3 regions of the Fictibacillus sp. 7GRE50 genome follow, and region 1 is predicted to be linked to each of the others. Evidence: riboswitches for the same ligand, from Rfam matches in the RefSeq annotation. Region 1 holds a riboswitch; each other region holds the start of a gene.

Region 1 (9,888 bases):
TCGATTCCGCTCATTCGCGTTTCGGCTTTAAACTCAATAAATTCTCCATCTTCACCAAGGTATTGATCAAACGATAAGTGTTCTTTTTTCATGAGTTCCAAAACGGATTTACCTTCTGGTGTATCATCTTTTAATGAACTGATGGCAGCCCATTCCCCAACTGATTTTTTCGTATCGAATCCTACTGGTACAAATTCGCTTGCCATACGGTTTCCGAATGTAATCGTCCCCGTTTTATCTAGGATGATCGTATTGATGTCACCTGCAGCTTCAACCGCTTTACCAGACATAGCGATTACATTAAATCTCGTAACACGGTCCATTCCAGCAATACCGATCGCGGATAAAAGTCCACCGATTGTTGTCGGAATCAAACAAACGAGTAATGCGATTAAGACCGGTACTGGTATGTCAAAACCTAGATACTTTGTAAAGAATGGAAGTGTTACAACTACAATCATAAAAACAAGTGTCAAACTCGTTAAAACAGTACTTAACGCAATTTCATTCGGTGTTTTTTGACGCTTCGCTCCTTCTACGAGGGAGATCATGCGATCAAGGAATGATTCTCCTGGATCTGCTGTAATTCGTACTTTAATTTCATCACTTACTACACGTGTTCCTCCTGTTACGGAGTTAAAGTCACCGCCAGCTTCTTTAATTACAGGAGCTGATTCTCCTGTAATCGCCGACTCATCAACAGAGGCAAGACCAGATATGACTTCACCGTCTCCTGGAATCATTTCACCTTGTTTTACAATAACGATGTTTCCTTTACGAAGATCAGCTGATGAAACTCTTTTGTGTTTACCGTTTTCCAGCACAAGGTTTGCATAAACTTCTTTTTTCGTTTTCTTTAATGAATCAGCCTGTGCTTTCCCTCTTCCTTCAGCTATTGCTTCAGCGAAATTTGCAAACAGGAGGGTTATAAACAGAATGAAGGTTACAGCAATATTGAAACCAACTTGAGTTTGGTCTCCAAAAAAGGTTAATAATAATGTAATTACAAAACCAATTTCAACAACAAACATGATCGGGTTTTTAATCATTACCCTTGGATCTAGTTTAATAAAAGATTCCTTTATCGCCTGATTCACGATTTCTTTATTCATCATTGTTTTATTCATTTGTACTTCCTCACGATTCTTTTTCATCGGGCCGTTCCCACCTTTTTTTGGAGGAACGTACTGAGATAATTCTTTTTTGGTTCTTAAGCCTTGAGCACCCATTATTCATTCACCTCTCTACAGCATCTATAATGTTAAATATTCAGCAATCGGGCCTAATACTAATACCGGGAAAAAAGTTAAAGCCCCAACGATAAATACAGCCCCAATAAATACTCCTGCAAATAGTCCGTTATCTGTTCTAAACGTTCCGATCGTTTCTGGAACGGTTCGTTTGACAGCCAATGATCCTGCAACCGCAAGCATCGTTACAATGGAGAAGAACCTTCCAAGATACATGACAATTCCGGTAGAAATATTCCAGAAGTTTGTCGCATCTCCTAACCCTTCGAAGCCAGAACCGTTATTGGCTGCTGAAGAGGTATATTCATAGATTACTTGTGAAATACCATGAAAACCTGAGTTCGAAATGGCCGCATGTCCGAGTGGTGTAAAGAAAGCTACAGCAGATGCTCCTAAAATAAGGAACGGGTGGATTAACAACGTCGCTGCAATCAGCTTCATTTCTTTACCTTCAATCTTTTTACCTAGAAATTCCGGGGTACGTCCCACCATTAATCCAGATAAGAAAACACCAATAATCGCATACATTAAGACGTTGACAAAGCCTGCCCCTACACCGCCATAAACGGTATTTAACATCATATTGGATAATGTAACTAATCCGCCTAGCGGAGTCAGTGTATCGTGCATCGTATTAACAGCCCCCGTTTCTGAAGCCGTTGTAACAACCGAGTAAAGTGAAGACTGAGCGACACCAAATCGTACTTCCTTTCCTTCCATGCTTCCTTGATCATGTTGCACACCTAGAGCATTGATTGCTTGGTTTCCCTGATATTCGGCACTTAGGGAGATGCCAAGGAACATAATAAACATCATCGTCATGGAAACGAAAAGAATACGTCCCTGCTTTGGATTTCCAACCATCTTTCCGTACGTAAACGGTAATGCCATCGGTAATAGGAGCATCAATAAGATTTGAATAAAGTTGCTCGGCCCGTTCGGGTTTTCAAACGGATGCGCTGAGTTAACTCCGAAAAATCCACCGCCGTTATTTCCTAATTCTTTTATGGATAAAAACGAACCAACTGGGCCAACTGCAATGTTTTGTTTTCCACCTTCAACTGTAGTCGCTGTAACCGTTGGATCTAATGTCTGCGGTACTCCAAGTGCAACGAAAATGAGTCCTGTTACAAAAGCGATCGGTAGTAACACACGAATGATACCCCTAACCATATCCACAAAAAAGTTTCCTAAAGACTTGCCAGATAGCCCACGAATGAATGCGATTGCTACTGCTAATGCTGTAGCTGGTGCAACAAACATCATGAAAAGAATGCCAATCATCTGTGAAAGATAGGATAAACCACTTTCACCACTGTAATGCTGCAGATTCGTATTCGTCATAAAACTTACTGCTGTGTTAAACGCAAGGCTTGGATCCATGTTTGCTATCTTACTCGGATTCAGAGGCAAACTGCCTTGGAAACGGAAGATTAAATAAACTAATAGAATCATAATCGCATTGATCACAATGACTGATGAAGCATAAACTTTCCAAGATTGATTTTTATTTTTCATTCCACTAATGGAATAAATCAGTTTTTCGAAAGGATAAAAGAGTTTGTTTTTATTCGAATAATTGAACGAGTTCGCTAAATAAATTCCTACTGGTTTTGCAAGTAAAAGAGCTATAAGTAGCGTTATAGCTATAGAGAGTAAACTGACTAACAACGGAAAAACCTCCTAAAATTTCTCTGGATTCAATAATACGTAAAGAAGATACACCGTTGTTAAAACGGCTAATCCAAACATGACAGTCATCATTTATTTACACTTCCTTCATCAACAACACTTGATGACCATTTTGCTAGACCCATCATTAAGACAGGCATTCCTACCATCAATAAAACCATCATCACATCTAACATTTTTACACCTTCTTTTTATTAGTTCATTGTTCTAAGTAACCATTCAGCATTAGAGATAAATTTTTGATAGCCTCTTGAGCATCACAACCTTCAATTCTAAGTGTGATCGGTTCGTTTTGATTTCTTGAATAGTGTGACAAAAAGAATAGATTAACGGATAGTAAGCCTTTCGCATTAATCTGTATGCCTTGATAAAAGAAAAGAATCTCACTTTCGAAAGAACCAGCAGCATTGACAAATTCATTGATCTGTCCGATCGACAACCTTTTTGGCAATAAAACAACTGACTCTGTCCCCATGTTTTCACCCTGCCTATCACTGGTTTGGATTTACAGAGGGAACATCTTTTCTTTGATGGGTTCCCTCCTGTAATTGCTTAACCTTTACTTCTAAGCGTGTCTTGTATGATCCATTTTGAGAGACTATGTTGAATCACACTTGCATAATAAGCATTCAATTGATCTCTTTTCGCTTTTAACAAAATCTGTTCAATTTCGTTTGGACTTAATCTCATAAATGAATTCCTCCGCTCTTTTTTTTATGAAGAAAGTAAGAATTGAATATTTCCGGTTTTGTTATAGATTACGTAATCTGCACCTAACTCCTTATAAACTCTGGAAATATACCGTGTGTCTGATTTGATGACATAAACAGGTATGTTATAAATGCTGCGAATGAGTTCAATCGTTTGGCAACATTCTAAAAATCCAGATTCAACAACAATGATTTTTTGAACAAAAGGACCTACCATCTCGATAACTTTACGCTTGTCAACATAATTCATGACATATACATGTTGAAACCCAACTTGTGAGAGTCTTTCTGCTTCTTCTCGGTTAGGAACACAGAGAACAAGAGATTGATAGTCTTCACACAATCTTAGTTTTGAAATAAAAACATCTGAAACTAGATCAGGAAACATAATGAGCACGTTCCCAGATGATTTCTCCATCGTTCCACCCTCCATCTCTTAAAGAAAACTAGGCTAACTTCTAGCCTCTCATGTCAGCCTTAGCTGCACTTATACTATCGTCTTAAACTTGTTGCTACGTCGAAAACCATCGCGCCGACAAGTTATACTTTTGGATAGTGAAAAAAAGGCAACAAAAAAGAAGCCTGCGGAAGAGGAACTCTTCTCGCGGCTTCTACACATACTTGAATAAGCGTGTGAATACACGAAATTTGTTGCCTCTCTCTGTACGCTTACGGAGTTAGCTGACGGATTCGGGCTTGAGAGTAGCCCTACTCGATCTCTCGAGATTCACCCCATGCAGATACGAAGAACTGCGGTTGGTTCCCCCGCTTCCTAAACTTAGGAATTAAGCGATAAAGACGCATGATATTAAAATCATAGTTTGTTAAATTGTCATTACTCTTTTTTTAATTCACCTTCCCTCTCCTACCACGCTTACGAAGTTAGCTGACGGGTTCGGACGGCAGAAGTCGCCCGACTTAAATAAGTTTCACCCCTGGCAGTGAAGAACTGAACTGCCGATGGTTCCTCCGTTCCAATAATGGATTCAGCGGTCATGGAAAAAATTTAAAGTTTTACGATAAGCAATATATTACTCCTGGTTTCAGCCGTTGTAAATCAAATAAAATCCCTAAAAATATAATATTTTAAATCGAATTTAATCAATTTAAGTTATTTTATTCACTTTTAATAAACATTACTACTAATTTCTTTGTTTTTCTTTAATTATCATGATATTTACAAATAAAAAATAGTTTGAATATTAAATCAATTACTCTGAATCCATTTATTTTTCTTATGGAAAACTATAAAACTTTTATTTTCATTCTGTAGTTTTTTGCACAATTCACACCTCAACATTTTTGCAGAATAAATTTCAGTACACGAAAAAAGCACAACATTAATTTACGATACGTTTAGTTTTATTAAGCAACATTTTCAATTTCTAAACTTTTGATTGCAGCTATTTTTTTTACCTCGTTATACACATCAGCTGTTAACCTAGAATCTGCAACCATAACATGAAGATCAATCTCATTTTTCTCGTCCACTAAATCTTTTATTTTTATTTTTTTTATCATAATATCTTTTTCCCTAACAGCTACTAGCAGCTCAGAAATTTGAATACTCTTATCAATCATAATTGTCATGTGTATTTCTTTTTCTCTTAAACATTTTGGACCAATGTACCTTATTATTGCTGGCATAACTTCTACGCTGAACAAAATTAGGAATACACAAATTAGTGCCTCTAATAAGAAGCCAGACCCTACTGCAATCCCTGTACCTGCAGCGCCCCATATTATGGATGCCGTCGTTAACCCCGAGATGACATCATTATTTCTTCGAAGGATGACTCCAGTTCCAAGGAAACCTATCCCTGAAATAATTTGTGCCGTTAAACGCATAGGATCCATTTTCACATGTTCTGACTTTGGAAAAACGTAAGCAGATTCAATAGAAATGATAGTTAGTAAACAACTTACTATTGAAATAACCATACACGTACGTAAACCTACGGGTTTTTTCCTGATTTCTCTTTCTATACCTAATAACATACCTAATACGATCGCTGTACCCAATTTAACTAAAACTTCTGTATCCACCATCTTATTTCCTCACGTTCTCCATATTTTTCAAGCAAATCACTATGTTTTTTCTCCTTCTTTATCCGTGTGTTTTTCCATGCATGCTACAGTACTCAAATTCACATCATTTAGTTAATCAGCTTTTCCTACAAGCTTTATTGCCTGTCTTGTTTCTCTTCTACACTTGTTACGGTTGAAAAATGGCAACAAAAAAGAAGCCTGCGGAAGAGGAACTCTCCTCGCGGCTTCTACACATACTTGAATAAGCGTGTGAATACACGAAATTTGTTGCCTCTCTCTGTACGCTTACGGAGTTAGCTGACGGATTCGGGCTTGAGAGTAGCCCTACTCGATCTCTCGAGATTCACCCCATGCAGACGCAATGGCCTGCGATTGGTTCCCCCGCTTCCTAAACTTAGGAATTAAGCGATAAAGACGCATGATATAATAATCATAATTTGTAAAATTGTTATTATTACTCTTTTTTAATGTTCACCTTCCCTCTCCTACCACGCTTACGAAGTTAGCTGACGGGTTCGGACGGCAGAAGTCGCCCGACTTAAATAAGTTTCACCCCTGGCAGTGAAGAACTGAACTGCCGATGGTTCCTCCGTTCTAAATGAGATTCAGCGAAAGTGATTAATTGTAAAATTTTGAGATGAAATTTATAATACTCCTGGTTCATACAGTTGTAAATGATAAAAATAACCTAATTTTCATTTCTCCTAAAAATAAAAAAATTGCGTTTTAATTCGCCGAAACTTTTTTAAATTCCTCTGTTATTTACAAAACAAAAACTCTGCAAACATAAATTTGCAGAGCCTTGTTAAAACGATCTAAAATCCAATCTCTGTCTTTTAGTCCAGAGCCATACGCCTGTGAACAGATGAATCGCAAACACTACAAAGACAGCCCCATAACTTTCTGTAATCCAGCTCACAAACCAAATGATCGGTAGAGCTAAAAAAAAGTTAACAAGCAACAACACCCATGAAGTTCTTGCTATAGCTACAAAGAATAGAATAATTGGTAAGATTAAAAAAATCCAGAATAGTACGTTTTGAAAAGTTGCCATGACTTCCCCTCCGCTTTTCATTATAAAAGGGCTTCGCCATAATCTCCAGCTTTAAACTGGTACTTTTTCTAATTCAAACTCATTTTTGTTATCATTTTCTTCAATATCATACCTGGGTAGAGTGAACATGTAGAATAGTCCAACAAGAATCAGACATCCTCCCACAACCCAGAACAGCATTTCTACGGTTAGAATTTTCGGGAAAAACACAGCGATTAAACCGAGTGTCATGGTGTGAGATAGCATATTGATCGGTGTAATCCATCCTTGAACACGTCCCATCATTTTAGGGTCTACGATCTTAGGTAACCAGCCACCGATTCCAATATTGATTAATGGAATGCTAAACCCAGCCAATCCTGTAAAAATAAAGAATGTCAACACATTTGGCGCGATGGCGCATAAACCAAGTGACAATCCACTTACGAATAGACCAAGAACAATCGCATACGAGAGTCTGATCTTTTTAGCGAGCATCGAACAAATAACACTCCCTGTAAGGATAGATACACCAAACACGACACCCATCCACATCATCATTTGCTCGTAATTATCTGGAGCGAGTTTATATTTCATGATAAAAGCCGGCATAACTGACAATCCACCATTTACTATACCAAACAAGAAAAAACCAAAGATTAATGAAAGTAGAAGCTTAGATTGTTTAATGTAATTGAACCCCGCAACAAAATCCTTCCATACCATCTTTACACGAATATCTTTGAACCTGTGTTGTCCGTTCGGCAGACGAACATCTTCATCAACTCTCATACTCATAATTAATAATGATGATATAACATATGTAACAAGGTCAAATGCAATTGCTCCTTGTATTCCTACACTCCAATAAATAAAAATGGCAATCATGTTCCCGAAAAGCATAAATAAACTACCTACCATTTGATTCAATCCAGCTGCAATTGCATAATCCTCTTTCGAGAGTACACCTTGTACCATCGCTTGATCAGCAGGAAAAAAGAATTTACCTACTGCACTTCTTAAGAATAAGATAGCAAAAATCAAAGGCATCCAGTCTAGCCATATAGCACCCATTAATAAGAGGCACAGCCCTGCACAAATCCAATCACAATAAAGTGCGATTTTTTGACGATCCATTCGATCGGCTAATACCCCTACGATAAAGAAAACAGCTAGTGTTGGCAGAGAATACATCAATTCTGCAAGTGTGGCATAAAACGGTTGTTCACCGAACTTATCTAACAAATAAAACATAAAAGCTGTAACGCCTATAATACTTCCCATCATTGAAGTAAAACCAGCAAAAAACAGCTTGCTGAAGTTTTTATTCTGAAACACTTTCAGAAACTCCTTCACATCATAACCCCCAACTTTAAATAATTTGCATCATTACCATTTTCTACCTAATGCCGTCAATTGTAAATAAATTCTTGTGAAATTTCACAAGAATGATTTAGCATATTCATTCCGTTTTCGGTGTTAAAATCAGCTGAATTTGTAAATGAAAAGAATACTACGATATAAAGGTTGAACTTTATGCTTTATGACGATACTCTAGACAGAGAGCATAATAGAGAGGATACTAACATGATTCATTTATTTTCACACAACGATTTAGACGGAAAATCGTGCGGTTATTTAGCACAACTAGCATTTGGAGACAACTGTAAAATATCGTATTGTTCACATGGAACGATTAATGACCGTGTAGAGATGCTGCTTGATAATCCGAGAGAAAGAAAAACAGAAATTATCATTTCAGATATTGCGGTTAACGAAGAATTAATGATGCGACTTGATGAACGATCTAATGCAGGTGGAAAAGTAAAGCTGATCGACCACCATGCAACAGCGCTTCATTTCAATGGTTTTGATTGGGGGCATGTTCAAGTTCGTTATGATGATGAACGTTTAACTTGTGCTACTTCCCTTTTCTATGAATATTTGATCGAGAACGGTAAGCTTAAACCAACAGGTGCGCTCGATGAATATGTAGAACTTGTGCGTTTATATGATACGTGGGAATGGTTTGACCAAAAAGTTGAAGCTAAGCGTCTTAACGACTTATTCTTTATCCTTCCTCCTGATAAATTTGAGGATCAGATCATGGATCGGTTAAAAGGTGATTCTTTTCAGTTTTCAGAAACAGAAACAACGATTCTGGATCTTGAAGAAGAAAATATTGCAGATTATATTAAAAAGAAACAACGTCAGATGGTCGAAATCTGGGATACTTGGTCTTTAGGCGAAGGATCTGAAGAGAAAACGTATAAGGTTGGTATTCTTCATGCCGAACGTTATCACTCTGAGCTTGGGAACGAGATCAATCGTGAGAATCCTCACTTAGACTTGATTGTGATTCTAAATATCGCTAACAAACGGATCGGTCTTCGTACCATTCATGAAGAGGTGGATTGTTCGATCTACGCCAAACAATATGGCGGCGGCGGGCATCCAAAAGCTTCTGGAGGAAACATGACTTCTGAAGCATTTGAAAAGTTTGTTGTTGCTGCATTCCATGAACAACCTAGACGAATCGATGCACCGAAGAACGAGCACAACGTGAAGGAAAATCCTGATGGCAGCTTATATGTGAACAATCATCGTGAAGTATCTAAGATCTATTCAGAAGATAATCAAACATGGCTGATCACACATAAGACACATCCAGTAGATGAAAAATTTGCAAGCTACCAAGACGCTGAAAATTACGTTAAGCGCCACTTTGAAGGCTGGCTGATGCGCGATGATGAAGCAAATAACAATAATTAACCAGAAAGAAAGAAGGACTGCCATAAAAGGCAGTCCTTTTCCTTTATTCTACAACACCGGTGTGTATCACTTCTAAGTCAACATTCACTTTCACTTTTACATCTGGATATTGCTCTTCCCACTTTTTTAAATCAAAGTCACGGTAATGAGCTTCATATTTAGAACCTAGACCGATCGGATCAACCCCATTATTTTGAAGTAATTTGATAATTCTTGCAGCATCTTGTTCAATCTTCCTTGTTATTTGCATCTGAAGTTCTTTTACTTTATTTTGATTAGCTGTAAGTGGTCTATTACCTCGATACTCTTGAACTCTGGCACCCATTTTTATCTGGATATTAAATTCAGGGGTACCTTTGTTTATTTTGACCTTATAGTGTGG
Region 2 (9,888 bases), on a different contig from region 1:
GATCAATAAATTGAGCATTCTTCCATTCTAACTCTAGTTCACTTAATGTAAAATCAGTTAGATACCTATGGTCTTCATACCCATACAAACCTCTATGAATTAGATGCTGGATGAGTCGTTGTTTACGTCCTTCAACCGCTCGACGCAGTTGTCCTTTCTGCGAATCCATATAAAATCTTCTCCTTTTTGTGAATCATCATTGTTATCCATTCTAACCACATAAAAGAAGATTCAAGCCTGCTAAGCAAACAAAAAAGTTCCTTATACAAAAAGGAACTTCACACGAGATTATTGCTAGTGTAAGACAGATTTACTCCATTGTTCATAAACCGAATTAGGGGCATTCCAGCATAGCCAGGAAACCATGGTTTTAATTCCATGTTGACTTACTTCCCAGTACTCCCAGCGTCGTTTGGAGAGATTTTCATAAATTCCTGTTTCATTCACCCAACCGTCCATATTAAACGCCTCCTATTCATCTGCTTTATAAAAAATTCTTTTTTCTTTCGTAATTTCCTCTTTTTTACGGTTTGTAAAACTTCGACAAAAGGAAACATAAATTTACATGAACCTGTTGTTATTGTACTAATAAATAATACATGTCATACATAACAAGGAGATATAAATGAAACTATGGGGATTACCAACTCTAGATCTAGCAAAAGAACTCTTAGGAATGAAGCTGATACATATCCATGAAGACGTAATAACATCGGGATACATCGTAGAAACTGAAGCCTATCTAGGCCCTGAAGATCGAGCTGCGCATTCCTATAACAATCGAAGAACAGCTAGAACAGAAGTGATGTACGGTGAAGCAGGTACAATTTACACCTATTTTATTTATGGGATGCATGTTTGCTTTAATATCGTTTCCGGACCCGTTAATAAACCTGAAGCCATACTAATTAGAGCACTGCAACCAATTGAAGGAATAGAAATAATGAAGGAAAGAAGAGCGAGCGTAAAGAATGAGGTTCAGCTTACGAATGGTCCAGGTAAACTGAGCAAAGCAATGGGGTTCACATTGAATGATAATGGTAAGAAAATGAATGAGGAAAATATACGGATAGAACAAGGAATTGAATTAGTACCAAATGAAATAATCTCTGGTCCACGCATAGGTATACACTATGCCGAAGAAGCTGTTCATTATCCTTATCGGTTCTGGATAAAAAACAACCCTTACGTATCACGTTAATACGCAGGGTTGTTTTCTTTGTTCGTTGAAACCGTAACATCCTCTTCCCGCATGTAATCAACCGCTGTTGTCCGATTGGTATCTTGCATCCATGCTAGATGATGATACGTTTGTTTTTTCATAGCAACGTATTTTGCTTGCATAATGAACAACCAGAAAAGGATGAACAACGTTGTTTTCAATACATTTTCCGCAGTAAGCGCAGCCGCCTCGATCGGTAGAACATTCACTGTTATACTTGAAAGCAATCCAATCACAACAGCTCCCAAGATGAACAATGGCTGGTTCGTACGTAAAAATTTCAGTCGATGCTGCAAGTAGTTCTGGATGGATAAACGTTCTTGAGCATTGAACTGGAGGTATCTGCTTTTAGCTGATTTGGCATTGGCCACTAAACCTTTAGATCGATCTTTCTTCCAAAGGGATTTCATAAATAGGGTGAATTCTATATCACTAGCGGGTTCGTTATTCATTTTTCTGTGAATAAAATTATGAGCTTGATAATAAGTAATTGCATTCTGTACAAGCCTTAGTAATACGTAGCCTGTGATGATCGTGAGTGAAAAGACAAACCAAAAAGAGTTCATCGCGCTCTCTGTTAACTCGATGATAGGATTAATAGCGGTTTGAATCTGTACCCATATGATCTTTGCTGCAAGCGTTAGTATCTCTAGCCATTTTTCCAAGAAGATCACTCCGAAATCTCATTAAGTATCTTCTTATTTTACCATGATTTTTCATTAGTGCTTACATTTATTTACTCAACATTTGTAAACTAGGGAAATGGGCATACAAAAAGGCCGCAGGTATATGTATACACCGCGGCCTTTTGAAGTGATTATTTATGCACTAACTTCTTGTTCACGAGTCCCAAGATGTTTGTCTTCGCCTTTATCAACGATTACAGCACAAGCAGCATCACCAGTGATGTTAACAGCTGTTCTAAGCATATCAAGAAGTCTATCAACACCTAGGATTAAGGCAATACCCTCGACAGGTAATCCTACAGAGTTCAATACCATCGCTAACATGATCAATCCAACTCCAGGAACACCAGCTGTACCGATACTAGCAAGCACTGCCGTTAAAATAACAGTAAGCATCTGTGTTAAACCTAAGTTAACATCGTATACTTGAGCGATAAAAATCGTCGCAACACCTTGCATGATAGCTGTTCCATCCATGTTAATCGTTGCACCAAGCGGCTGTACAAAACCACTTATCGATTTTCGAACACCTAAATTCTCTTGAGCTGTTTTCATTGAGATTGGAAGTGTTGCATTTGAACTAGACGTACTAAATCCAACTGACATTGCCGGCGCGAAGCCTTTAAAGAACCAGAGCGGGCTCTTCTTTGCAAATAGAGCAATTGAACCACCATACGCGACAACAGAGTGGATGAATAAAGCTAAAATAACTACGCTCATGTATAAGCCCATCGCTTTGATAGCATCCATTCCTTGACTTCCTACCGCTGAAGCAATCAATGCAAAAGCACCATATGGAGCAAATTTCATAATTAGGTTTACAAGATACATCATAATGTCGTTACCTTGTTCAATTAAATCCATAATACCTTTTGTTTTGCTTCCCAACATCGTTAAAGCAAATCCTACAAATACGGAAAACGCGATAATTTGAAGCATGTTTCCTTCAGCCATCGATTGAATTGGATTAGTAGGAATAATGTTCAGCAACGTGTCCGTAACTGCTGGCGCTTCTTGTTGCTCAAACTTAGCACCTTCTGTTTTAAAGTCCCCTACACCTGGTTGAAAGATAAGCGCTAAAGCCATCGCGATCGTAATCGCAATTGTTGTAGTTCCTAAGAAGAACCCAACCGTTTTGGCACCCACTCTTCCAAGTTTCTTCGGATCACCTAATCCCGCAGTTCCAAGTACGATTGAGAAAAAAACAATTGGAACAACTAACATTTTAATAAGGTTTAAGAATAATGTCCCGACTGGCTTTAAAACGTATTTATCCAGTGTTGAAAAAGCATCTGGTACAGCTAGATTAAGAATTAATCCCGCGACAACCCCAAGTGCAAGTGCAATTAAAATTTTTGTAGACAATTTCATAATAAAGTACCCCCTTTGTTAAAATCTTCTCACTATTTAGTGTGCAGTACGATGAAGAAATTTTATACTAATACATGCCCTATTTGTTGCATATAAAAACCCACCGAAAATAGAGAGGATTTTCCGTGGGAATACACCGCAACACATAGACTGAGCCCATGTATAGAGTTCTCTCTCCAAAAACGCTTACGAGGTTAGCTGTCGGATTAGGAAATTGAGAGTTGTCCCTTTTGTGTATGCACAAATTCATCCCTAGGCTTTATAAGCCATATCGTGGTTCCCCCGCTTCAAGATATTCTATGGAATAGAACATCCGAATTCAGCGAATCATATATAATATGCTCTAATTTTATCAACATACATAAATTTTTGTCAAGAATACTCACTATGCTTATTTATTCCAATTAATTGTTTCATAATGAATGTTTTTCCATATTCTCACTTCTACCCCATAAGCATATAGAAAAAAACGAATTATATATAAGGTTCTATTTTTCAGGGAGGTATTGTAAATGAAAATCGTATTTTATGAAAAAGGTGAATTAAGTATAATCGTTGGAGCATCCAAATTAAAAGGTGAACTTACGATTGAACAAATAAAGAACGAAAGCGAAAAGAAAGCAAAAGAATTAGGTGAATTATTAGGAAGAGAAATCGGATTTTTAATCGATATGAACGGTAAATTAGATACTCAATTTAAAAAATAAGGCTGTTTAAAACATAGGTTCTTTTGGGAGTGTGGATTTCCGTTCCAGGCTGCTCGCTTTCCATGGGGCAGGCGTGAACCACATTCGTACGTGTCACTTTACCACTCCAATCAACAGTTATATAGGCAAATTCAAAAAGATCTATTAGTAACAATTCTTTAGAAAACAGCCAAAAATAAAAACCGGGATATCCCGGTTTTTTGTTTTTATACGTATGCGAGTGATAATTGTTCTTTATTCCTCTTCAATACCATTTCTGGACGCCCTTCATCCTGTATCTTTCCATTGTTCATTAGTATGATCCTGTCCCCTATAGCACGAGCATCCTCTTCATCGTGAGTTACAAAAATAGACGTGATCCCCGTACGTTTTAAAATTTCCTGTAACTCATCCCGAATCTGTAGTTGAAGCTTAGAATCGAGATTGCTAAATGGTTCATCAAACATGATCAAAGATGGATTTGGTGCCATAGCCCTAGCTAGTGCAACACGCTGCTGCTGTCCACCGCTCAATTCATAAGGATAACGAGAAGCATAGTCCTCCATTCCCACAATAGCCAATAATTCTTCCATGCGTGCTTGCTTCTGCTTACGATTCATTTTCGTTAAGCCAAATTTTATGTTCTTTTCAACCGTCATATGAGGGAACAAAGCATAATCTTGAAAAACCAAACCTACACCACGTTTTTCTGGCTGAACAAAACGAAATGTATCATTCATGACAGCCTGATCTATGAGGATCGATCCTCTTGAGGGCACCTCTAGTCCTGCTATAAGACGAAGTAACGTACTTTTCCCGCTTCCGCTTTCTCCTAAGATCACCGAAACTTCTCCTTGATTAAAGTTTAAAGAAAGATTTTCGAACAAAGGGTTACGCGAATTTTTATAATGAAACGCTAAGTCTTTGATTTGAACAAACATTATTTTGGCTCCTTTTCTAAAACTCTGTGTAAAAAGAAGATGGAAAGTGCACTTATACAAATAATCACCATTGATGAAACAGAGGCTTCGTGAATACGTTCGTCACTTGCGTATTGAAATGTTTTGGTAGCTAGCGTATAAAAATTAAAAGGCTGAAGGATAAGAGTAAGAGGCAGCTCTTTTAATATATCTACAAAAACAAGGATAAAACCACCAGCAATAGCACCTTTAATCATCTTAATATCCACTTTAAAAAACGTCTTCGTTACCGACATACCTAATGTCCTCGAAGCTTCTGTGAAAACCGTTCCTACCTTATCAAAGCCTGATTCGATGGAGTTAAAACCAACTGCTAGAAAACGGACCACATAGGCAAAGATCAGCATACTAATACTTAAGCTCAGCACAAGAGTTGGCTCTAACCCTAACCATTCATATAACGTGAATACCTTTTCGTCTAGTGAGAGAAATAAGGTCAATACACCTATTGCAATTACAGCTCCAGGAATCGAATACCCTAAAACCGTTATTTTTGAAAAAAGCTTCCCCATCCAACCTTTTGATAGACGACTAAAGTTGGCGATAATTAGAGCGACGATAATGATAAGAACTGAACCTATAGAAGCAACAAAGACCGAGTTCCAAATCAAGTCAACAAAAGCAGTATTTAAAATAACGTCATAAGTCATATACACCCAATGTATAAGCTGAATGAAAGGAATTCCGAAAGCTAGAGCAAATAAAGAGATGAAAAAACTAAGCACAGCGAACTTTTTCCAACCTTTAAGTTCTTTAGGTTGTAACGGGCGGACTTTTGAAGTGGAATAGCTATACTGTTTCCTGCCCCTTATTACTTTTTCTAAGATCAAGATCAAAACTACGATAAACATCAAAGTACCCGCTAACTTGATAGCCGAATAGATATCTCCCATCCCAAACCACGCTTGAAATATTGCTGTACTAAATGTTTGAATACCAAAATACTTTACTACCCCGTAATCATTGAAGACTTCAAGAATGACCAAACTAACTCCACCAACGATCGCCGCACGTGACACAGGAAGGACGACTTGTATGAATGTCATGAACGAGCCTTTTCCTAGCAACCGTGCATTCTCAATCAGTGATGATGACTGATTTTCTAAGAAACTTTTTGTGATGATATATACATATGGATATAGGAACATCGTAAAGATAAAAACAGCACCGGGTATGTTCATGATGTCAAAGAACTTTTGGTCCACTTTTATACCAAACTGGTTCCTTAGTGACGTCTGAATGACACCTGTATAATTTAAAATACCATGGTACGTATAGGCCCCAATGTATGGTGGAATCGCAAGTGGGAGGATAAGACCCCACTTAAAGAACCGATGCATAGGAACTTTATAGGCGGAAACTAGCCATGCCGCACTTACACCGATCAGCACTGTGAAAAGACCAGTAAAACCAACGAGTGTCACGGAATTTACGATATAATTTTTCAACATGAATTCTTTAATGTGTTCCCAATTCTCATTACTCTCAGCGAATAACTGAACCATGATGAGCAAAGCCGGTAAAAGGATTAAAGTAGAAAAAATCACACTAAGCAAAGCCCAACTATTAAACTGTGATCTCATTTTTCGAATGAAATACAATATTTTCACCTTCTTTACTCATCAGCATTGTTCTTGTTGTTTGTTTTTACATGGAATTAGCCGTATCACAAATCGTGATACGGCAAAATATTAACGTTTATTTCCAGCTGACTTCATTCATAATCTTAACAGCATCTGCATTGTTTTCACCTAACTCAGAAAGGTTAAGATCTTGTTCTTTAAACGGACCCCAAGACTTTAAAAGCTCTGAAGGTTCTACTTCTTTATTAACCGGATACTCGTAGTTTGCTTCAGCAAATACTTCTTGAACTTTTGGACTAGACAGATATTCCATTAATTCTATAGCATTCTCTTTGTTCTTAGCGTGTTTCGTAACACCTATACCACTAATATTGATGTGAGTACCTGTTGTTTCTTGGTTAGGGAAAAACACACTCAGCTGTTTAGCAACTTTCACTTCTTCAGGATCTTCTGAGTTCAACATCTGACCAAAATAGTATGAGTTCATGATGGCAACATCACCTTCACCAGCAGCGATACCTTTCGCTTGGTCTTTGTCTCCACCTTGTGGATCACGAGCCATGTTGTTAACGATCCCTTCTGCCCACTTCTTCGCTTCATCTTTTCCGTTTAATGAAATAAAGGATGATACTAATGATTGATTGTAAATATTTTCTGATGAACGGATCAGAACTTTACCTTTCCATTTGTCTTCAGTTAACGCTTCATAAGTAGATAGTTCTGATTTGTCTACTTTTTTCTGATCATATACGATAACACGTGCACGTTTTGTTAGACCGAACCATTGATTGTCTTTATCTCTTAAATTATCAGGAATATTCTTATTCAAAGTTTCGCTTTCTACACTTTGTAAGAGGTCTTTATCTTTTGCCCAGTGTAAACGTCCAGCATCAGATGTGAAGAAAAGGTCTCCTTTTGTTGCTTTCCCTTCTCTTGTAAGACGCTCGATCAACTCATCTTCTTTACCCTTAATAAGGTTGACTTTAATTCCTGTCTCTTTTGTAAAATCAGCAAAGATTTTATCATCAACTTCATAGTGACGACTTGTATATAGGTTTACTTCTTCTTTTTTTGTCTCATTATTATTCGAACTCGCACCCTCGTTTGATTTACCACAGCCTGCTAAGACTAAAGCAGCTAGTAGGACCATTGTAACAACCGTAAAAAGATTCTTTTTAAACATATGTCAGTTACTCCTTTTATGTATAAGTAATTGAAAACGATTATCAACTTCACTTTTAATTATAATGATAATCATTCTCAAGTCAACCGTTTTTTTAAATGTTTTTCTCTGATGGATTATTGCTCTCAAATCCTAATCTCCTTTAAGAGCTGATTGGAGTGAAAGATGCCAAGTATCAGGTTCGGACAAGCTCGGAGGTAATACTTATAAAAAACGAAACTCACAAACGACGCTCAAGTTTCGCCCTGGAGCCTGAAAACAACTACTATCACAAAGGATGGTTCTATCCAAAAGAAGCAATTAAAAAAAATCAAAAAAAATCTCTTAGAAGTATCTACTTCTAAGAGATCATTCCTGGTTTAAAGGTTTCCACTGGTTATAAACCCAATTTCCTAATCTGTTATATCCCCTTCTATTAGGGTGTATAGAATCAGAAAAATACAGTTCTTTCTCAACGTTTTCATAGAGTTCAAAAGTGGAGATATACTTTGTAAGCGTGCTTTCTTTGCTCGCCTCAACGATTGCTTCATTCCATGTCTTAATACTCTCTGCAGCTGTGGGATCGTATTCTTTCCCAAAATAAGGATTATAAAGACCTAATACGTAAACCGGTGCAAACGAATTGTTTTCCCTCACCACTGTCAGTGTTTTAGTTAAATTGTTTCTTAGCTTTTCTTTTCCTAGCATTAATTTCTGCTGAGGCAACTGGCGAAAGTTCCAACCGGCAGCGTGACGAAAGTCATTTGTGCCTATAAAAACAAAGATATGATCTGCTTGTCTTAATGACTTGATCACGACTCCATTATCCAATTGTCTTAACAATTGGTCGGAACGCTGTCCACTGATCCCAAAATTATTAATGATTACATTTCTGCCTGTTTGCTGCTGAATATTTCGTTTAACGATTCCGATATAGCCTGTTTTGGATGGGTCACCAACTCCATACGTTAATGAGTCTCCAAGGGCAACGACCTTCAGAGTTTGTGTATCGCTCGCCCCTTCTGTTTCTCCATAAAATTGAAAGATAAGGAATAGTATGAGGGCTAGTCCTGTACCACCAATTAACCATCTTTTTGATACTTTCCGCACATCAAATCCTCGATTCTGTTACAAGTTATTGTTATATTACTTTTTACCATAACGAGGGAAAATATCAAGTAATGAATGTGTTAATTTGTTATTTCAAACGATAATCTTCAGATGTAAGTGATGTATCCTCCCAAAGATTTTCTTGATCGTATTGATATGAATCTTTTTTCGCGAATGTATGAATCAACATAGCAACTCCTCCACACAATAGACTTGCGGGCACTAAGGTAATAAGAAAACCTATCATCTACATCCCTCCTGTACCAAACTATATGAGGGGCTATATATGTTTATGAAACGAATAAAATATTTTATTTCCTCTATATAAATAGAAAATAAGGGTATACAGGTAAAGAAGAATTTTAACGGAGGTGCCTTTGTGGGGTTTTTATTCACTTTGCTTTATTTTGCCATCATAGGAATTGTGATTGAAATTAACGTTCTGTTATTCACGTTAACTGGTCTTAAAAAAGAAATCGCTCGCTTCCAGGTCATCTCAATGTTTACAGCCACTGGATTTACGACAGGAGAATCAGAGTTGATTCTGGAGCATCCGGTACGCAGACGTTTAAGTACGTTTCTCATTTTGTTCGGAGTCTTTTCATTAGCGGTTATCATCTCATCGATAAGCAGCATCTTATCAGATGAATTTCGTTCGATCGAACTTGGAATCATTATTTTAGTACTCATCAGTTTATATTTAATCTTAAGCGTACCTAAACTAAAAAAATACATGAAACGTTCTTTTGAGAGTCACATGGAAAAAAGCTATAACTTAGCAGATCTTCCTTTAAGAGATGTTATGTATTTTGAAGAGGATGATGTTGTAGTAGAAATTCCTATACATAAAGATTCAAAGATTATGGGGAAACAATTAAAAGACGTCATTCAAACAGAAGATGATCTAATTGTCTTATTTATAAAGCGAGGGGACGTAACAGTACGGAAGGATAGTTATACGACAAAAATACAAGAAGGAGACATGTTGGTCCTATATGGTCACCAAAGTTGTCTACAAGAAAGATTTAAAAATGAAATGGATGAATTGAAATCAAAAAAAGAAGTAGAGGAATCTAAATAAGAAGTGA
Region 3 (9,888 bases), 420 kb from region 1:
AAACGCAAACCTACAGTTCTAAGAACGGTTCCAAGCTGAACCTGTCCTCTTGTCACCCCATGAAAAGCTTCCATGATGGCATGATATAAAGAATGTGTTTCACGATAAATCCCAGTTTGAATTATATTTTCACTTTTGGCCGCTGTTTCAATGGCAGCTACTACCTTTTGTGAATCCATTGAACCGGCTTTGCCTACGCAATACTTCCAGCCCAATTTCTCGATCTCAGGCAGATAACTTTCATCTAATACCCCTAACATGGCCATCTTTCCGATCAAACGTTCATTTGATAATGCCATTGCATGAATCACTCTTTCTCTAACGGCTAATAACTACTTCTAGTGTATGCGTTTACAATTTGTCCGTCAATTCCCTTTCAACAACTTATCACAGCAGTATAGTAAAGAAAATGACACGTATAATCTATCAAACTAGCGGTAAGAATGATAGTAAGAAATATAACGGAATGAGGGTTGTTACATGTTAAACGTACAAAAAGAAATTGCACTTGCTTCAATGTCACGCACACCACAGTTCGAGGAAGATGTGAATGACTTTTTTATCGCTTATGACAAAGGACATAACCCGTTACTGCTCTTGCCTACTACAAAAGGATTTCTTCCCGAAGGACAGGTGTACGCGATCGCATTTATTAAAAAAGAAAATAATTCATATCAATTTACTCTTTCAGATAAAATTATGCCTTTTTCGATGAATGAAGCAACGCTCATTCATGATCAGCTCGGTTTCTTCTTCGGTCCTGATAATAATATGCTTTCTTCCTTTTTTAAAGGTGATACGTATGGCGCATATGTAGTCTGGACAAAGCATATGGTCACGCAATTGATCAACGAAACTCTTCAAAATTGGCATAATACATCAGATGATTCACAGCGCGAAAAACACAAGACGCGATTAACTATGCTTCTTCAAGCCTAGGTAAAAATAATAAAACTGACTGCTAACTTCCCTCTTTCCTATGTGCAACAGATTGAGGAAGACTAACAGTCAGTTTTTTTAATTGTGGTGAATCATGTAGTAGATGATGTCTGTTCTTTATTATTTTTCTTAATATGTTTCTTAATAAAAGTCATGATAAATAAAAGTGGAATATAACTGATGGCTAAATAAAAACCGATCTTGTTCGTATAGTTATTGAGCATGTTGATCTTCAAACGAGTGTCTAAGTAATAACAAGCAGCCAACGTGATCGCTAATAAAATGATCAGTGTGATATGTTGGCGGATGTTCAACATCAGTTTGGCCACACGGCTCGAACACCAGATCGCCAGTGCAATATTTGGCAAAATCACTAAACACCACATCGAAACGAAAACAAAATCAAATCGTTCCACGAATGAAACTTGAACGATTTTCACCATAGAAAGGGTTGCCCATATATTTCTAGACAACTGTTCTTCGCTAAAGAACGCAAATGAAAACAAAGTGACTAGCAAATACATCATAAATGTAAAAAGATTAGCATGATGCGCAAATTTTTGAGACCGCTTTGCATTTTTAATAAACGGATAAAAAACAAGAAGTGTTTCAAAACCAAGATAACTCAGCATCATATTTTTCGTTGCAGATAAATAGTCTTTTACATTCTCATCAAAGACCGGCAGGAGATTAGAAAAATGAGTAAATTCCAATGGGTATACGAGTAACACGATCAAACCTAATGGAATGACAACTCCTAAAAAACAGATGCCCGCCACCGTTCGAAAACCAGACGAAACCACATAGTACGTTAATATCAGGAATACAGCAGCGATCTTCCAAGTACTTAGAGTGGGAAACATCCATACTTGTATGACTTCAATATACGTTCGTAACACTGTAATCGACCAGAGCAGAAAATATAGAAGTAAAAATAGATTAAATAAGTTTCCAATCAAACCACCAAACAGCGATTTATGAGTTGATACGATATCCCCATCGCCGTTATCGAGTACATAATAAATCATCCATATAAGAGCATGTACAAAAATGGCAGCTATGATGACTGATATCCAGGAATCATAGCCAGCGTATTTAGCGATGATACGCTGATAGCCTAGCACCCCTACCCCTACTTGTTCAGAATGGACAAGAAAAAACACAAGAAAGGGAGAAACGAGAAAAGCTTCTTTAATTTTTTGCATGACGATTCTCTTCCTCTCTTAGAAACAGCATTGAAATCTCGTTTTAGCATTCCCAAGAGTAAAGAGATTAACCCATAAATAACCAAAAAAGCTGACGCGAAATGTGGGAATACACCCGTTCTGCATCAGCTTTCATTCCTCTATCCAGTGAACACTTCACCGTCTGGATACCTAATATTATCTTTTGTTTGTTTAGCAAGACTGAACGCCAGTGTTAGCGGTCCTAATTTACCGAAAACCATTACCACACAGATCACAATTTTTCCGATGACTGTGAGATCTGGGGTAAGTCCCATACTTAATCCAACTGTTCCAAATGCAGAAACGACTTCAAACACGATCACCATGAATGAAACATCTTTCTGGACATATGTGATAATAAATAATGCGGCAAAGATAAACAAAATAGAAATAGTTGTAATAGCAAGAGCTCTGTAAACAACAGCATTTCGAATGGTCCGCTTCATAACAACCGTACTTTCTTTCCCTTTTAAGAAAGCTGCAACCGTAAAAATAATAACAACAAACGTGGTCAGCTTTATCCCTCCACCAGTAGAGGTACTTCCTGCCCCAACAAACATTAAAAGAATCATCAACAAGGATGTATCAGGATTTATGGCTGTCATATCAATCGAGTTAAAACCTGCTGTTCTCGGTGTTACACCTTGGAAATAAGAAGCCCAGAATTGCTCAGCACCTGAAAGCATTCCAATGGTCTTAGGATTATTAAACTCAAATAAGTAGAAGAACAAGATTGCCACAATATTAATAATCAAAGTAGAAAGCAACATCACTCTTGTATGAAGAGAAAGTTTTTTCCAGCTTCGGCTCACCCATATATCAACCAATACGGTAAACCCAATTCCCCCTGTTATAAACAGAAACGATATGACGATGTTCACCATCGGATCTCCTACATAACCCATTAGACCGTCAGACCACAACGAGAATCCTGCATTGTTGTATGCCGATATAACATGAAAGATGCTATAGTAAATTCCTTTACTAACACCAAAGTCTGGAACAAGCCTTAGTGATAGAAAAAAGATGGCGATAATCTGGATGCTGATTGAAAATACAAACAGATTTCGAACTAACCGGATTACCCCGCCTATAGAAGGCTGGTTGAGTGCTTCTTGCATCAGAACACGTTGTTTGATGGATATTTTCCTCCCCATCATAATAACGACTAATGAAGCAAATGACATGACCCCAAGTCCTCCGACTTGGATTAAGAACAAGATGACGATCTCACCAAAGAGTGTGAACGTTGAGCCAGGATCAACAGTAGCTAAGCCTGTTACTGTTGCTGCTGAAGTTGCAATAAAAAAAGCATCTACCCACGATAACGTTTTTTCATGGGCAATAGGAAGCTTTAACAAACACGTCCCAACGAAAATAAGAAATAAAAATAGTAACGCTAAAAACTGAGGAGGGTTCAATCTAATTGGGTTGTGCAAAAAACGTTTATGCTTTCTAACATGTAGTGCCAATGCTTACACTTCCTCATCCTCAAAACGATTTAGATCTTCGTTACGACCGATCACGACAAGTATATCCCCATATTGAAGAGATACATCAGCAATCGGTGAAACGAGTATCTCATCTCCGCGTTTGATTGCGACGATATTACATCCATAGCGTGCACGAACATCTAGATCTGTTAGCGTCCGATTCACTAGCTTATCCGTTACACCTATCTCAACAATACTGTGTTCATGCGATAGCTCAATAAAATCAATAATCTTTTCAGAAGATATGAGTTGAGCAACGCGAAGCGCCATATCACGCTCTGGGTGGATAATACGGTCTGCTCCTAGCTTTTCCAACACTTTATGATGATAGTCATTCTGTGCTTTTACCCATACTTTTTGAACGCCTGCTTCTTTTAAAAGTAAAGTAGTTAAGATACTTGCTTGGATGTCTTCACCGATCGAAACAATTACCTGTGTAAAATTTCGGATTCCTAAAGACTTCATTACGTTTTCATCCGTAGAGTTAGCTTGAACAGCCTGAGTAGCTATTGTTGCAAACTCATTTACTCTTTCCATATCTTTATCTATAGCTAGAACATCATAGCCCATCGTCGCAAATTCTCGACAGATGCTGCCTCCAAAACGTCCTAAACCAATTACTGCAAACTGTTTTTTCATTATGGTCTCCCCTTAAAATCCATGAAGTTTTTGCTTCGTTGTTCTCTAGCCTTGCTGGTCAAGAGGTATATAAATTTAAGTAAAAAAACGCAAAAAAAGACCACACAAAGAAGCGGGTCCGGTTTTCCACCAAATTGACCTCTCCAGTGACATGACGCTTACGGGGTTAGCTGTCGGATTAGGGATTGGAGTATCCCTTTTTGCAAATAGAGCAAAATTCACCCCAAAAGATTGGTTCCCCCGTTTTACAGTAGTTTCACCATAAAAATAACTGTAAATTCAGCGATCTAAAGCCTGCTAAATTTTGAATTACATATACTGTAATCCTCTATCTTTTAAAAGTCAATCCATTTTTTTAGTGTTAACAAATACTTTACATTATACCTGAAAATTGAAGGATCAATACTACTATTCCAATCAACCAAACATAGACAGCAAATCCTTTTAACGTACCGGTTTGAAGGAGTTTGATCATCCACTTTACCGCCACATATCCAAATAGAGCCGATGCTAAAGTACCGACCAATAAGGCTGAATAAGAGATAGGTGGATGTCCACCCGTAAATAGATCTTTTGACTGCAATACTACTCCTCCTGCGATAGATGGTATGGATAATAAAAAAGAAAAATAGGCCGCTGCTTTTTTATCGATCTTGCAAAAGAGCGCTGCTGCAATCGTTAGTCCTGATCGTGAAATAGCAGGAAGAATAGCCGCACCTTGAAACGTACCGATCACAAGTGCATCCCTTATTGTTATATCTTCAATCCCTTTATATCCATTTCGCTTATAAGAATCCGCCCACCAAAGCAAAAAACCTGTAATTAAGAACTCCCATCCAACCGTGATCCCGGTTTTTGAGATCTCTTCAAAAAAATCTTTAAATGCTAGTCCTATAACAGCGGTTGGAATCGTTCCAGCGATAAGCAGAACTCCCGTTTTGCTGAGTGGTCTTTTTATAACTTCTAAGATTTCTCTCCAATAAACCGTCATCACAGCAATAAGTGTTCCTATATGAAGCATGCTATCAAGAAACAACCCGGCTTCTTCTAGCTGAAACACTTGCCTGCCTAGAAGGAGGTGTCCTGTAGAACTGACAGGCAAAAATTCTGTTATCCCTTGCACAATGCCTAATATTAAGGCTTCGAGCCAATCCATAAAAAGAACCCCCTCAACTTTCATGGTCTCGTACAACCTATTCATGAGGAGGATTTTCTATTCTAGTTTTTTGATATCAATTTAGTGTTACTAACGAGCATTTGTGATTAAAGTACACCTGAGAAGAGACGAGCAAACGATTCCTTTGTTCGTTCCCACAAACCTCTTTTGTAAAACTCTACGGGCTTCACTTTTATAGATTCCACCATGTCTTCTTGATATTGTTCTACAAGATCTGAGACAGATGATGTATTCAGCAAGAATACGTTCACTTCGAAGTTAAGGTGAAAACTTCTCATATCCATATTAGCTGTACCGATTGAAGCAGTATCGCCATCAATAATGATTACTTTTTGATGCAGAAATCCTTTTTTGTAGGAATAGATCTCTATTCCAGAACGCAGTAGCTCTGGAAAATAAGAGCGCGTTGCATATTGCGTCAAGAATCCATCATTAATCTCAGGAACCAACAAACGGACCTGGACACCTTTTTTTGCTGCCACTCTTAAAGCCGTTCGAATCGCTTCATTAGGAACAAAATATGGTGTTGCGATCCAGATCGATTTCTCTGCACATGAGATCAAAGAATAGAATAGATCACTCATGATTCCAAGCTGAGTATCAGGACCACTTGCCACCACATGAACAGTACCATCCCCTTCAGCGGGGTATGCTCTTGTAAGATGATTATCTTCTAAGAGATCTTCTCCACAAACATATTCCCAATCCATTAAAAATATGGCATGAAGAACTTGAACAGCTTCTCCTTCCATAACCATGTGTGTATCGCGCCAAAAACCAATCTCCGGATCTTCTCCTAAATACTCAACGCCTACATTCAAGCCCCCTACAAACCCAACCTTCCCATCAATAATAATAATTTTACGATGATTTCTGAAATTAAGCTTTTGATTGAAAAAACCATATCGAACAGGTAAGAATGCTTCAACGAGAATTCCTGCTTTTTTCATTCTGTCGATATCATATTGCTGAAGAGACAGACTTCCTATCCCATCAAACAAAAATCTAACTTTCACGCCTTCATTCGCTTTTTTTATTAAAAGGTCAATAATGTCTTTACCAAGGCGATCTGAACGAAAGATATAATACTGAATATGTATATACTCCTTGGCTTCTTCCAGCCTTGCAAAAATTTCAGGAAACGTCTCTTGACCATTCTTTAAAATTTTCGAACTCGTTTTTCTGTTCAAACGCGTAAGTGTGATGTGATGAGCATGCGTTGCAAAGCACTGCTGATGTCTTTTCAAATCACTAAAGTCCGGCTTTTCTTCTTGTTTAGATACCCTGATCCACTCGTCTCTGTCTTTTTTTCGTTTCGATTTAAAAAGGTGGCCTTTTAAATAAAGCTGTCCAGAATACAGGTAGAACATATATCCGATAAACGGAAATAGAATTAATACATAAATCCAAAGAAGTGTATGTTGAGCTGTTCTGTTCTCGAGCATTAACGAATAAATCGTATACAGAATCACTGCGATGTAAAGGAGCCCAAATACCGTTTTGATTATCACATATCCTTCTGCAAAGAAAACGATGTATAAACAGACAAGTAACAATAGTGTGAGGAAAAATTCCCATATTCGTTTCATGCACGTGCTCCTTTTTTACCAATCTTCTCTTTCTCTCTTTATTCCCTTCCCCATGTAATTAAAACAAGGGGCTCTTCTCTTTTTATACCATTTTTTCTTAGGATTTGCAGAAATCACGACTGTTATGAAATTAGGTATTGTTTCAATCATTCGAAATGGTTTTTTTGTGTACGCATTGGGTTGATAGACAGACGCTTCGGAAATTTGCGTGGCCGATCGGTGGTGAATTTTGAATTGGACAGATTATTGGGTGGATCGGACAGATTATGTAACCAATCCGACAGATTAATCTTCAAATCGGACAGATTCACTAGTCAATTGGAAAAATTACCGTCATTAACAAAACGGCGCCCATGCATAGACTCCTCTATAGCACTTACTGTCGACTTTGACGAAAATACTGTCCACTCTTTAAGTTTTACTGTCCACTTCTGATGATTTACTGTCCACTTTTGTAAGTTTACTGTCCACTCTGCTATTTTTACTGTCCACTTTAATTTTCCGCAAAAATAGAAAAACATAAAAAAGCTCCAGAGGTTATCACCACCTCTGGAGCCAGTCAACATTCTTTATTCAGCTTTCGCTCCATTTTCTTTCCAGTAGTACTCTGCCACAGCATCTGCCACCGCTTCTGCACTTCTATACAGCTCGTCCATGTTGTTATCCACTCCGCCAAACTCAATGAGTAAAGCATGGTCAGAAAGGTCTTGATTATAAACACCATTTCCTTGAGTCTTGTTTTTTCCAATAACCCCACGGCTTAATCCAGGGTATTTTTTATCTAAGATCGCGTTGATCTCTTGTGCTGCTTTTTGGTTCTTCTCAAAATTAGGATTCGCTTTACCGATAACGAATAAAGTACGCGCATAGGACTTACCATTAATTTGTGTTGTTGTAGACTTTCCTCTCATAGAATCTCGATGCAGATCAAAGATTAAATCAATATCATTGTTGCTCGCCATCGCACTTTCAACTAGTGTACGTGACATCGGATAACTCTTTCGATAGTCTGTGTTATTTTTCCTCAAAAGCTCCGTCATGTTTGTCATATCGACGGATGTACCGATTCCTCTCGCCTCTAATTCTTCCCCTAGCTTTTTCCCTACCATCGTGATGTTGACTTTAGAATGAATAGCATGATCAGGATTTGTTACTCCTTTTAGGTGAGGTAAGAACGATTCCCAACTGTGCGAATGATAGATATAAGCGATTTTCTTTCCACTCGTTGTTTGACCTGGTGGGTTCTCTGAATCAGATGGATCTGGATCTTCTAACCGCTCGATATCTTGAACTTCCGCTTCCTCACCACTTAATAGAAGTTCCATCGGTGGTGGTGACTCATACGCTAAGTTTGTATAATCCGTTCCTTCCCCAGCAACAATGATTGTTGAATCATAGAGTGCAAAGCCAGGAAGTTCGTTTCCTAACAAACTTCGGATATCACCAGGCTTGATGCTTGTTGTTAATTCGAACAATACACTTGATAATGCAGGCGGTTCACTTTCTTTTGGAAGCTCTTGCGTGAAATATCGGTTTTCCCAACCTATGAAATAGACAAGTGCTTCTCCAGAAAATTCCGTTAACCACTTATGCATGGTTGATGAACTCAATCGATATTTGTGTTCAAAGGATGTGATGAAGCTAGTGGCAACGACGATAAATAGCATGGCTCCAGCAAGTAATAATGGTAAACGCTTCATATTCAATTGCGGGGTGAACATGTATAGCCCTCCACTTCTGTTAACGTTTCTATCACATCCTATGCAGCTAATCATTTAAATAGAATCCAATCTATGAAAAAATAATAGAGACTTATCTTCGTTTGCTTACTAATGCTCTTTTTCTGAAGGTTTGTTTAGGAGTGAGGTCTTTAGGAAGGAATCGAGGTCTGTCCATAAAAAAAAACCAGTTCTTCAACTGGTTTGTGTTGTAAGGACGATCTCATCTTGGTTTGAATGATTTCCGCTAGCAAGCTTTTCATAAATATCAATAAAAATACCTAATTCCTCTGGAGATAAGTGATTCAGATAGCTACTTATGGAATCAACTCTCTCATTTTCAGCCTCTCTTAAAATTTCGTGTCCGTCGTCAGTAATCTCTAAATAAACAATACGACGGTCAAGATCACTACGGTAACGACTTACAAATCCGCGCTTGTACAAACGATCCGCACCAACAGTTATCGCACTCGGTTTTACACCCATATAGTCAGCCAATTTTGAAACGGTCCATTTATTTCTGATACACAACGTCTTCAAAAGTACAAACTGTGTTTTCGTTAACTCCTTCTCTATAGCAATCTCCGGGTGTAAACGCTTTGACACAATGTAGTGCACTTTCTCCAATCTCTCCACATAGGACTTCAAATCCTTATTCCCCATACTATGAACCTCCAGCCTCTAAGTTGTAATGCGAGTATTATACTAACATTATACAAGAATTTTCATAACATTTGAACTATTATTTACAAATAATGTGTAAAAGAGTTGACGACCAGCATATAAATAGGATATATTACGTTCAAATATATTTGAACGTTTCAGGAGTGTTGAACATGCAGGAAATTTATCATATTCGTGAAGTTGAGCAGTTAAAGGTTATCTCTGACCCCTTTCGCATTAAAATCCTTTGGGAGATATTAGAGGAAGCAAAGACTGGAAAGATTTTATCAGATCTACTAGAAGTCCCTGCACCAAAGATTCATTATCATCTAAAAGAACTTGAACGCGTTGGTTTAATAAACGTTGAAAGAACAGAAGAAAAGAATGGCATTATACAAAAGTTCTACAGACCAGTTGCTCATTCATTTTCAATTGCCGAAATAT

What was found. Region 1 has a riboswitch for cyclic di-AMP ahead of IHV12_RS07935 (MgtC/SapB family protein). Riboswitches for the same ligand answer to the same signal wherever they lie in the genome.
Region 2: it holds a riboswitch for cyclic di-AMP, as region 1 does, so the genes downstream of both, IHV12_RS01380 (dicarboxylate/amino acid:cation symporter) here and IHV12_RS07935 (MgtC/SapB family protein) in region 1, are expected to answer to the same signal.
Region 3: it holds a riboswitch for cyclic di-AMP, as region 1 does, so the genes downstream of both, IHV12_RS10095 (potassium channel family protein) here and IHV12_RS07935 (MgtC/SapB family protein) in region 1, are expected to answer to the same signal.

The regions. Positions count from the first base shown of each region.
Region 1 covers NZ_JACZDW010000002.1:156,229-166,116, forward strand. Annotated here, with positions in the region: gene kdpB (potassium-transporting ATPase subunit KdpB) at 1-1,127, opposite strand, end outside; gene kdpA (potassium-transporting ATPase subunit KdpA) at 1,254-2,921, opposite strand; gene IHV12_RS23055 (potassium-transporting ATPase subunit F) at 2,934-3,014, opposite strand; gene IHV12_RS07915 (hypothetical protein) at 3,011-3,118, opposite strand; gene IHV12_RS07920 (HPr family phosphocarrier protein) at 3,142-3,417, opposite strand; gene IHV12_RS07925 (hypothetical protein) at 3,495-3,632, opposite strand; gene IHV12_RS07930 (hypothetical protein) at 3,657-4,070, opposite strand; cyclic di-AMP (ydaO/yuaA leader) riboswitch at 4,303-4,454, opposite strand; cyclic di-AMP (ydaO/yuaA leader) riboswitch at 4,508-4,654, opposite strand; gene IHV12_RS07935 (MgtC/SapB family protein) at 5,018-5,698, opposite strand; cyclic di-AMP (ydaO/yuaA leader) riboswitch at 5,968-6,119, opposite strand; cyclic di-AMP (ydaO/yuaA leader) riboswitch at 6,177-6,322, opposite strand; gene IHV12_RS07940 (hypothetical protein) at 6,507-6,755, opposite strand; gene IHV12_RS07945 (MFS transporter) at 6,807-8,090, opposite strand; gene IHV12_RS07950 (DHH family phosphoesterase) at 8,322-9,506, shown strand; gene IHV12_RS07955 (Ger(x)C family spore germination protein) at 9,550-9,888, opposite strand, start outside.
Region 2 covers NZ_JACZDW010000001.1:282,090-291,977, forward strand. Annotated here, with positions in the region: gene fbpA (Fur-regulated basic protein FbpA) at 1-169, opposite strand, end outside; gene IHV12_RS01365 (hypothetical protein) at 295-459, opposite strand; gene IHV12_RS01370 (DNA-3-methyladenine glycosylase) at 626-1,201, shown strand; gene IHV12_RS01375 (hypothetical protein) at 1,198-1,887, opposite strand; gene IHV12_RS01380 (dicarboxylate/amino acid:cation symporter) at 2,044-3,279, opposite strand; cyclic di-AMP (ydaO/yuaA leader) riboswitch at 3,448-3,614, opposite strand; gene IHV12_RS01385 (hypothetical protein) at 3,792-3,986, shown strand; gene IHV12_RS01390 (ABC transporter ATP-binding protein) at 4,193-4,906, opposite strand; gene IHV12_RS01395 (ABC transporter permease) at 4,906-6,528, opposite strand; gene IHV12_RS01400 (Fe(3+) ABC transporter substrate-binding protein) at 6,644-7,711, opposite strand; gene IHV12_RS01405 (GDSL-type esterase/lipase family protein) at 8,060-8,800, opposite strand; gene IHV12_RS01410 (hypothetical protein) at 8,889-9,047, opposite strand; gene IHV12_RS01415 (TrkA C-terminal domain-containing protein) at 9,180-9,881, shown strand.
Region 3 covers NZ_JACZDW010000002.1:571,842-581,729, forward strand. Annotated here, with positions in the region: gene hutP (hut operon transcriptional regulator HutP) at 1-299, opposite strand, end outside; gene IHV12_RS10080 (hypothetical protein) at 481-939, shown strand; gene IHV12_RS10085 (GerAB/ArcD/ProY family transporter) at 1,032-2,144, opposite strand; gene IHV12_RS10090 (TrkH family potassium uptake protein) at 2,285-3,637, opposite strand; gene IHV12_RS10095 (potassium channel family protein) at 3,641-4,297, opposite strand; cyclic di-AMP (ydaO/yuaA leader) riboswitch at 4,437-4,592, opposite strand; gene IHV12_RS10100 (undecaprenyl-diphosphate phosphatase) at 4,671-5,453, opposite strand; gene cls (cardiolipin synthase) at 5,561-7,063, opposite strand; gene spoIIP (stage II sporulation protein P) at 7,633-8,763, opposite strand; gene IHV12_RS10115 (MarR family winged helix-turn-helix transcriptional regulator) at 8,977-9,444, opposite strand; gene IHV12_RS10120 (ArsR/SmtB family transcription factor) at 9,618-9,888, shown strand, end outside.